3 regions of the Pseudomonas pichavaramensis genome follow, and region 3 is predicted to be linked to each of the others. Evidence: riboswitches for the same ligand, from Rfam matches in the RefSeq annotation. Region 3 holds a riboswitch; each other region holds the start of a gene.
What was found. Region 3 has a riboswitch for cobalamin ahead of cobW (cobalamin biosynthesis protein CobW). Riboswitches for the same ligand answer to the same signal wherever they lie in the genome.

Region 1 (3,269 bases), on a different contig from region 3:
TATAACTCAGGGTAACCACCCGGCAGGTAGAGACTGTCCACCTCGGGCAAGGCGCTGTCGGCAAGCGGCGAGAAATAGCGTAACTCGGCACCAAGAGCCTGCAACAGGTCGAGGTTGGCCTGGTACAGGAAGGCAAAGGCTGCGTCCCGTGCCACGCCGATGCGCACGCCGCTCAGCAGCGCCTTTGGTTCGTCGATCGGCGGCGCGGCGAAGCTCACTGCAGGCGGCAAATCGACATCGGCGCTGGCGGCCAAGGCATCGGCGGCGGCATCCAGGCGGGCATCGAGATCGGCCAGCTCAGCCGCCTGCACCAGGCCCAGATGACGGCTGGGCAGTTCTACCGCCGCACTGCGTGGCAACGCGCCGAACCAGCGGATGGTCGATGGCAGGGCATCGCGCAGAATCTCGCCATGCCGCGTGCTGGCCACACGATTGCCAAGCACGCCGGCGAAAGGCAGGTCCGGCTGGAAAGTGGCAAGGCCATGAGCCAGGGCGCCGAAGGTCTGGGCCATGGCCGCACCATCGATCACAGCCAGTACCGGCACGCCGAAGTGGCGCGCCAGGTCGGCCGCAGAGGGCTTGCCGTCGAACAGGCCCATCACGCCTTCGATAAGGATCAGATCGGCCTCGCCGGCTGCCTGCCATAGCAGACGACGACTTTCCGCCTCGCCTACCATTGCCAGATCGAGCTGATAGACCGGTGCGCCACTGGCACGGGTATGGATCATCGGGTCGAGGAAATCCGGACCGCACTTGAAGACGCGCACGCGCCGTCCCTGACGCGTGTGCAGGCGTGCCAATGCCGCGGTGACGGTGGTCTTGCCCTGGCCGGAAGCGGGCGCGGCGATCAATAACGCCGGACATTGGCGAGCGCTCATCAGAATTCGATGCCCTTTTGCGCCTTCACCCCAGCCTTGAAGGCATGCTTGACCAGGTTCATCTCGGTGACCGTGTCGGCCGCCTCGATCATCTCCGGCAAAGCGCCTCGCCCTGTCACCACCACATGCTGCAGCAGTGGTCGGGCCTCGATATCGGCGAGCACCGTCGCCAGTTCCAGATAGCCGTGTTTGAGGGCGATGTTCAGTTCATCCAGCACCACCAGTCCGACAGACTCGTCGGCCAACAGGCGCCGGGCCACGTCCCAGGCTTGCTGCGCCTTGGCGATATCGCGCTGACGATCCTGGGTCTCCCAGGTAAAGCCCTCGCCCATCACGTGGTAGCTGACTTCCTCGGGGAAACGGCGGAAAAAGGTTTCCTCTCCGGTGCTGGCCGCGCCCTTGATGAATTGCACCACGCCGACCTTGATGCCGTGGCCAAGAGCCCGGGCAACCATGCCGAAGGCACTGCTGCTCTTGCCTTTGCCATTACCGCTGTGCACCAGCAACAAGCCGTATTCATCCTGGGCCTGGGCGATCTTCTCGTCGATCAGGGCTTTCTTGCGCTGCATGCGCGCCTTGTGGCGCGCGTCGCGGTCAACGGACTCGCTCATGCTCTGCTCCTCGGCCGCAATCTCGCGCATTGCTCGTGCGGCAGCGTGAACGGCAGCCAGGAGAAGAGACGATTCTGCCCTCCTCATCCAGGCGCCAATAGCTGGTCGTGCATGCGGAAGACAAAAAAACGAACGCCCCGGAACAACCGGAGCGTTGGCCGGACAACGCCCTCCGCGATGCCGTGAAAACTGCGACAGGCCGGTCTCCGGGCTCGTGAGTGAACCAAAAGGTTCAGCGCCGCGCCTTCCCGTGCATTGCACAGTGGCCTTGAGCGGCGTTCGACTCACCTACCGTTGCGGGGGCAGCGCCGGAATGGGAACCGGCTTCCCTGTTTCACCCTTCGACCACCGCTTGCAGTGATTCGGGCACCTGAAGCAAGGCGCGCAGATTAGAGGCTGGCCACCCTGCACGTCAACGCTGATCCCGCTCAATGCCTGGGCATGAAGCCCGGCGGCTTGCGCGACAGCCACTCGACAAAGGTTCGCAGCCGCTCATCACTCAACAACGCCTCGCGAGTGTTGAAAGTGAGCGCCAACTCCTTCTCGCTGAACAATCGATGGATCTGGTTATGGCAGGCCCGGCAGACCCAGAGCGTGGCGGTGATGCGCTCATGTCGAGGGAAGCGCTTCTGCACGTAGACCTTGTCATGCAGCGCCTTGGGTATCAGATGATGGCGCGTCAACGCCACGGGGCGAGCGCAGAGTTCGCAGACCTCAGGCTGAGGCGGCAGGCGAATGGGCGCGACCATTATCTGGCTCAGGGATTGCGCGCGAGCTCAGGCGTAATCACTCGCTTGGCATCGAGGTAAACACGTTGCCAATAGACATTGTCGAGACTATCCAGGCGCACGGTTCCGCCGCTGGATGGCGCGTGCACGAAACGCCCCTCGCCCACATAGATGCCGGCATGACTGACCGAGCGCCCGCCGTTGGTGGCGAAGAACACCAGATCACCACTTTGCAGCGAATCGCGACGAACATCCGGCGTGCGCATCGCGCTCAGCTCACGAGTCGAACGCGGCAGGCTGATACCAGCGGCGTCGCGATAGACGTAGCCGATCAGACCACTGCAATCGAAACCGCCTTCCGGGGTATTGCCCCCATAACGGTAGGGTGTTCCAACCAGACCAAGCGCACGAAACAGTACATCCTCCGCACCACCCTGATAGGCAGAGGGCGCAGTGGACGGTATATAAACAGGCTTGGGAGCGGGAGCGTTACTGCTGCAGGCACTCAGCAGCAGAGCGAGGGAAACGAGGGCGACACGGGTCGTTACGGGCATAAGCGAGGCGATCCTGAGCCTGAATGGGCTCTACTGTGCCGCCTGGAGAGTAGTGGCGCAACCCCGAGGGCCACGCCATACGCCATCAGGGATGGATTCTGCTCGCAGCCTGATCGTCTGTAGGAGCCAGCGCCAGCACACGCTTGGCCTCCATGTAGCTGCGCTTCCAGTAACTGTCGTCCAGGCTGTCGATGCGCACACCGCCGCTGCGGCTGCTGCTGGAATGAATGAACTGATCGTCGCCCAGGTAAATGCCAGCATGGCTGACACGCCCACGCCCACGATTATTGAAGAGAATCAGGTCACCCGGCTCCAGATCGGCCCGCGCGACCTTGGGCGCATCCAGTTTGATCAATTCGCGCGTGGAGCGCGGCAATTCGAGACCGACTTCCTCGCGGAACAGATAACCGACGAAACCACTGCAATCGAAACCGGACTGCACCGAAGTGCCGCCGTAGCGATAGCGAGTACCGATCAGCGAACGCCCGAGATCGAGCA
Region 2 (3,269 bases), on a different contig from region 3:
AGCGACCGAGCCGGCAGATGCTCGGGGCGATAGAGCAGCTGTGCGAGCGGCTGAAGACTGCGCGATAGCCTGACGGCGCTGCGCGCGGCGCACCCTATCGGCTACACCGCGTAGGGTGCGCCGTGCGCACCGGGATCAACCCTACACGTTTGTATCCAATTAGAGGTTGGGCGTCCAGGTCATGCCGAGCAGGAGGCTGAGAGGCTGCTCACGGTAGCCATGGTATCGGGAGTCCTCGGCGTTCTGATAGAGGACGCGGCTGTAGCCCTTGTCCAGCAGATTGTTGAGTTTGATATCGAAGCCCAGCTCCTGATTGGCCTGCCAACTGCCGCGCAGATCGAGTACGCCGTAGCCGGCGATTTCACGATTGTTGGCGGGGTCGTCGAAGCTGCGGCTGACCAACTGCCAACTGGCGCCAATGCCGAAAGTACCGATTTTACGGTCGATATCCAGGTTCAGCGTGCGTTTGGCGCGACGTTGCAGGGTATGGCCGCTGTCGCGATCACGTGGATCGATCAGGCTCAGCCCCAGCGCGGCTTGCCAGCCAAGCAGTTCATGTTGCAACGAGGCTTCGAAACCATTGATGCGGGCCGTGTCGACGTTGTAGTTGCGACCGACGAAGGTGCTCGTGTTCCACACGTAGGCGATCAGGTCGCGGACATCGGTGCGGTAGATCGAGGCTTCGAGGCGCGTCTTTTCGGCCAGTTGGCTGCGCCATTGCAACTCGTAGCTCTTCGATTTTTCCGGGGCGAGATCCGGGTTGGCGCCCCAGGAAGCAGGGCCGTAGAGGTCGTTGAAAGTGGGCACGCGGAAGCCTTCGGCGTAAGACAGGACCACGTCGTTGGTTGTGTCGAGCGGCGCGCTCAGAGCGGCGTTCCAGGTATTCTCGCTACCAAATTGCTGGTTCTTGTCGTGGCGTAGGCCCAGTTCGGTACTGAAGTGCTCGCCGCGATAGCTGTGCTGAATGAAGCCGGCCTGGTTCCAGCGGCTTTCCTCGTCGTAGGCAGTGCTGCTGTGCAGCTTGTCCTTCTGGTAATCGGCGCCGAGCAGCAGGCCGTGGCCATTCCCTAGGTCGAGGTTGTTCAGCCAGGCGACCGAGTTGCGGTAGCTGTTGAATGCATCGGTGCCGGCGAACAGCTTGTCGCGATCTTCCAGTTTGTCCTCGCCGTGGCCGATTTCCAGGCGGCTGTTCCAGATTTCGTTGAGCCGGGCATCGACGAAGGCCGATAGGCTGTTGAGGCTGTAATCGCTGTAGGGCTTGGCCGGGAAGCTGGTAAAGGTGCTGTCATCCCAGCGGCCATAGGGGTTGTCGTACTCACTCTTACCCCTCTGGTCGAGTGCGCTGAGGCCAATCTGCAGATCGTCATTGAAGCGGTGGCTGAAGTTGAGGCTGAAGGCGCGATTGCGATAGGCGTCGTGATCGGCATCGGATGCCCAGGAGGGGCCGGTGCGATCGATGCCGGCGGTTTCTTCCAGGCTGGTGTTGAGGCTGTAGCGTGTCTGCTGGTCGCCACCGGATACGCCGAGGCTGCGTTCCCAGGTTCCCTGGCTGCCGCCGGCGATGCGCAGGTAGGGATGAATGCCTTCACCCTGATCTCGACGAGTGAATATCTGCACCACGCCACCGATGGCATCGGCGCCATAGAGTGCGGAGCGGGAGCCGCGCAGCACTTCTATACGTTCAATCTGCTCGACGTTCAGATACTGCAGGCTGGCGCCGCCGGAGGAGACAGAGCCTGTACGTTGACCATCGATCAGCACCAAGCTCTGCGCATTGTTGGTTCCGCGAATGAACAGGCTGGTATTGCTGCCACGGCCGCCGTTTTGTATCACCTGTACCCCGGGAACCCGGGCGAGCAATTCATTGACGCTGGCTGGGCGCAGGCGCTCGATATCGGCACGGGTAAAGACGCTGACCGCTGCGCTGCTTTCGCTTCGTTTCTGGACATCGCGGTTGACGGTTATCAACGTATCGTCGAGTTTCAGGGCGTCGTCGCGAGACGGTGTTTCGGCCAGAGCCAGGCTTGGTGTCAGGGCGATGGCCAGAGCCAGACGAGACAGTTTCATTATCTTTCCTCAAAGGTCGGCAGACTTTCGAGGAGGGCAGGCGCAAGCGCAGACAGGGCAGCGCTTGACCGTGCTGCCCTCCGCAACACCAGTCGCACCGCCTTGGCCGGTCTCCGGGCTCTCGACCCGCATCCGCCTTCCCAGGCATGACCCAGTGGCTGTTGGACGCGGTACACGCTCAGTGCGTGCAGTCGATTACCGTTGCGGGGGCAGCGTCGGGGTTGCTCATGGAGTGCGCACCGACTTCCCGTTCAGCAGACCGTTGAAAACTACCTGCGTTGGCAATACTGCGTTAAGAACGCCCTCAAAATGCTCATTTACAACTCGTAAACTCCGCTTTTTCGGCCGTTCTTGCCTTGTCTTGCCTGCCTCGCCTACGTTTTCAACGGCTTGCTGACGCCGCTTGCGCAGCGCACCCTGGCGGAACATGAAGTGCGCGCACCTTAGTGCGCGCGCAGGTGCATGACAAGCAAGCCCGGCTCATTCGGCGATGAGCGGGGCTCATGCTCAGAGCGAGTTCAGGCGCTCGCGTACCGCGCGTTCGATGCCGGCTTCGTCCAGGCCGCACTCGGCGAGCATCTGGCTGGGCTTGGCATGTTCGACGTAGTAGTCCGGCAGGCCGAGGTGCAGCATCGGCACCAGGCGGTTCTCGACGGCGAAGAATTCGCTGACCGCGCTGCCGGCGCCACCCATGATGCTGTTTTCTTCAATGCTCACCAGCAGCTCGTGGCTGCTCGCCAGTTCACGTAGCAGGGCTTCGTCCAGGGGTTTGACGAAGCGCATGTCGACCACGGTGGCGTCCAGCGTCTCGCCAACCCGCAGGGCTTCGGCCAGCTGTACGCCGAAGGCCAGCAGGGCAACGTGCTTGCCTTGGCGGCGAACCAGCGCCTTGCCGATTTCCAGCGGTTCCAGGCCCGCGTCGAGCGGCGCGTTGGGGCCGGTACCGCGCGGGTAGCGCACGGCTGCCGGGCCGTCGAACAGATGGCCGGTGGTGAGCATGCGGCGCATCTCGTTCTCGTCGCTCGGTGTCATCACCAGCATGCCGGGGATGCAGCGCAGGTAGGACAGGTCGAAGCTGCCGGCGTGGGTCGGACCGTCCTCGCCGACCAGGCCGGCGCGGTCGATGGCGAACAGCACGTCGAGGTGCTGCACGGCCACGTCATGGATCAGCTGGTCGTAGGCGCGCTGGAGGAAGGTGGAGT
Region 3 (3,269 bases):
CCTCGGGGTTGGACAGGGCAAAGCCGGTGGTATTGATGATCAGCGCCGTGGCGGTTTCATCCAGCCAGTCCTGCACCTGAGCAAAACAGGCCGCCTCCTTGAGGCTGGCGACGGCGATCGGCAGCGGGTTGAGGCCCTGCTGTTGCAGGTGAGCACAGAAGGCATCGACAAAGGCGGTGTTCGCCGATTGCACATGGTTGCGGTAGAACAGCAGCGCTGCCACCGGCGCGCCGGCTTGCCACTGCGCCTGCCAGTCGCGCAGCGTGGCCGGGCTGTGCTGCGGGTGATAGAGGCCGACGCGCGGTAGCGGCTGCGGCTCGCCCCAGCTGTCGCCACGCCCCAGCCAGCGGCTGCCGATAAAGCGGAACAGCTGCCCGGCATTCTCCAACCCGCCCTGACGCAGGTACTGCCAGAGGCGATGGCTGTCTTCCTCGCTGGCGTTGCCCATGGCCATCAGCTGCGGGTCGGGCTGATCGTCGCCCGGCACCATGATCACCTGCGCGCCCAGCCCGGCCAGCTCGACCAGCCGCTCGATACCGTAGCGCCAGTAACTCACCCCGCCATGCACGGAGATGAGGATGACCTTGGCGTGCTGCAGCACCTGCTCGACGTAGAAGTCCACCGAGGCGTGGTTGCTCAGCTGCGCCGGGCTGGCCAGACGCAGGCTGGGGTAGTCGTCCGGCAACTGCCTGGCCGCCTCGGCCAGCAGCGACAGGTGCGAGTCGCCAGTGCAGAGAATGACCAGCTCGGCGGGCGTCTGGCCGAGATCGGCAATGCTGTCGGCCGGCAATTGAGCGCCGGGCTGGGTGCGTAATAAATGCATATTCGTTTTGTGGGAGGGGCTTTAGCCGCGACTATCAACAAACCCGCTCGCGGCTGAAGCCCCTCCCACAATCACTCAGGCCAGCGCCGCTTGCAGCTCGGCCTGAATCGCCTCGCGGTCGAGCTGCTGGCCGATCACTACCAGACGACTGATGCGCGGCTCGTCGGCCTGCCAGGCGCGGTCGAAGTGACGGTCGAAGCGCTGGCCTACACCCTGCACCAGCAGGCGCATGGGTTTGCCGGGAATCGCCGCGAAGCCTTTCACCCGGAGGATGCCGTACTTGGCCACCACCGCTTTCAGTGCAGCGAGCAGGCGCGCCTCCTCTGTTTCCGGTAGTTCCACGTGGAACGAGTCGAATTCCTCGTGATCGTGGTCTTCGTCTTCATCGTCGTGGTGAGTGCGGCGGCTGTCGATATGCAGCTCGGTTTCGCTGTTCAGGCCCAGCAGCACATCCAGCGGCAGCTCGCCGCCGTGCGCCTCGATCACCTTGACCGCCGGCGGCAGCTCCTCGGCGACTTCCGCGCGCACCGCCGCCAGGGCTTCGGTGTCGAGCAGGTCGGCCTTGTTGAGGATCACCAGGTCGGCGCTGGCCAGCTGGTCGGCGAACAGCTCGTGCAGCGGCGATTCATGGTCGAGGTTGGGGTCGAGCTTGCGCTGCTCGTCGACCTGATCAGGGAAGGCGGCGAAGGTGCCGGCAATCACCGCCGGGCTGTCGACCACGGTGATCACCGCGTCGACGGTGCAGGCGTTACGGATTTCCGGCCAGTTGAAGGCCTGTACCAACGGCTTGGGCAGCGCCAGGCCACTGGTCTCGATGAGGATGTGGTCGAGGTCGCCACGGCGCGCCACCAGCTCGCGCATCACCGGGAAGAACTCTTCCTGCACGGTGCAGCACAGGCAGCCGTTGGCCAGTTCGAAGACGCGGCCGTTGGCTTCTTCCTCACTGCAACCGATGGAGCACTGCTTGAGGATATCGCCGTCGATACCCAGCTCGCCGAACTCGTTGACGATCACCGCGATGCGGCGGCCGCCGGCATTGGCCAGCAGGTGACGCAGCAGGGTGGTTTTACCGGCACCGAGAAAACCGGTGATGATAGTGACAGGCAGTTTGGCGAGGGTTTGCATGAAAGGCCCCGTGGCGACGATGAGTTCGGCGAACGGGGCGCACGCAGACAGGCACGCCTGAGCGTGCTGGCCGCTGCGGAACACCCCGTCCGAGCAAATGGCGGTTGATCGAGGCAGGTCTCCTGGCTCAGGGTCTGCACTGATGTGCGCCCTTCACCTTCCCGCCATTGGCAGTGGTATATCGAAGGGTTTAAGACCGTTCACAGTTGCGGGGGCAGCCAGGGCATCGACCCTGTTCCCTCTTAGCTTGGCCGCAACCGGCGGCCAAGAACCTCGAAACGGTGAAGGCTACGCAGCCCGGCTGGGCCGGTCAATCGCGGTTGACCGCCGGCAAGGGGCCATGATGAGCTACTGCCCTGCCCCAGACGAATCTGCCTCATGATGCCCAGCCCCGCCGAGCACACCACACGCCCCGCCTGCGCCCTTGTCGCCGGCCTGGGTTGCCGCCGCGGCTGCAGCCTGGACGAGCTGCACAGCCTGCTCGAGCACAGCCTGCAGCAACAGGGGCAGACTGTGGATAACCTCGCGGCGCTGGCCAGCATCAGCCATAAACAGGAAGAAGCCGGCCTGCAGCAGCTCGCCGCGCGTCTTGGCTTGCCCATCACCTGGCTCAGTCCGGAGCAGTTGGCACCCTACCAGACGACGCCAGGCAGCGCGCTGACCCTGGCCGCCACCGGCAGCCCGGCCGTCGCCGAACCCTGCGCCTTGGCCCTGGCTGCGCGCCTGGGCAACAACGCCCGCCTGCTGGCCGACAGAACCCGTAGCGCCAGCGCCACCTGCGCGCTGGCGCAGTTTGACCGAGAACCCCGTGCATGACCGTTTACTTCATTGGCGCCGGCCCCGGCGACCCCGAGCTGATTACCGTCAAGGGCCAGCGCCTTATCCACAGCTGCCCGGTGATTCTCTACGCCGGCTCGCTGGTGCCCGAGGCCGTGCTGCAGGGCCACCGTGCCGAGCAGGTGGTCAACACCGCCGAGCTGAACCTGGGCGAGATCATCACACTGCTGCGCCAGGCCCATGAACGCGGCCAGGACGTGGCCCGCGTGCATTCCGGTGACCCCTCGCTGTATGGCGCCATCGGCGAGCAGATTCGCGAGCTGCGCGCGCTCGGCATTCCCTTCGAGATCATCCCCGGCGTCACCGCCACCGCCGCCTGCGCCGCGCTGCTGGAAGCCGAGCTGACCCTGCCCGGCATCGCCCAGACGGTGATCCTCACCCGCTACGGCACCACCTCGCCGATGCCCGAGGGTGAACAACTGCACGACCTGGCCCGCCACCGCGCGACCATGGCCATCCACCTCGGCGTACGCCAGTTGCGGGC

Region 1: linked by a shared signal. The riboswitch ahead of cobO (cob(I)yrinic acid a,c-diamide adenosyltransferase) and the one ahead of cobW (cobalamin biosynthesis protein CobW) in region 3 are both predicted to bind cobalamin.
Region 2: linked by a shared signal. The riboswitch ahead of ACJRW5_RS16995 (TonB-dependent receptor domain-containing protein) and the one ahead of cobW (cobalamin biosynthesis protein CobW) in region 3 are both predicted to bind cobalamin.

The regions. Positions count from the first base shown of each region.
Region 1 covers NZ_JBJKFJ010000005.1:208,580-211,848, reverse strand. Annotated here, with positions in the region: gene ACJRW5_RS10540 (cobyrinic acid a,c-diamide synthase CobB) at 1-878, opposite strand, end outside; gene cobO (cob(I)yrinic acid a,c-diamide adenosyltransferase) at 878-1,489, opposite strand; cobalamin riboswitch at 1,670-1,878, opposite strand; gene ACJRW5_RS10530 (hypothetical protein) at 1,918-2,238, opposite strand; gene ACJRW5_RS10525 (C40 family peptidase) at 2,247-2,771, opposite strand; gene ACJRW5_RS10520 (C40 family peptidase) at 2,857-3,269, opposite strand, start outside.
Region 2 covers NZ_JBJKFJ010000010.1:46,884-50,152, forward strand. Annotated here, with positions in the region: gene ACJRW5_RS16990 (cobalamin-binding protein) at 1-68, shown strand, start outside; gene ACJRW5_RS16995 (TonB-dependent receptor domain-containing protein) at 160-2,067, opposite strand; cobalamin riboswitch at 2,155-2,363, opposite strand; gene dxs (1-deoxy-D-xylulose-5-phosphate synthase) at 2,575-3,269, opposite strand, start outside.
Region 3 covers NZ_JBJKFJ010000011.1:18,041-21,309, reverse strand. Annotated here, with positions in the region: gene cobN (cobaltochelatase subunit CobN) at 1-823, opposite strand, end outside; gene cobW (cobalamin biosynthesis protein CobW) at 899-1,948, opposite strand; cobalamin riboswitch at 2,044-2,239, opposite strand; gene ACJRW5_RS17815 (cobalamin biosynthesis protein) at 2,327-2,764, shown strand; gene cobM (precorrin-4 C(11)-methyltransferase) at 2,761-3,269, shown strand, end outside.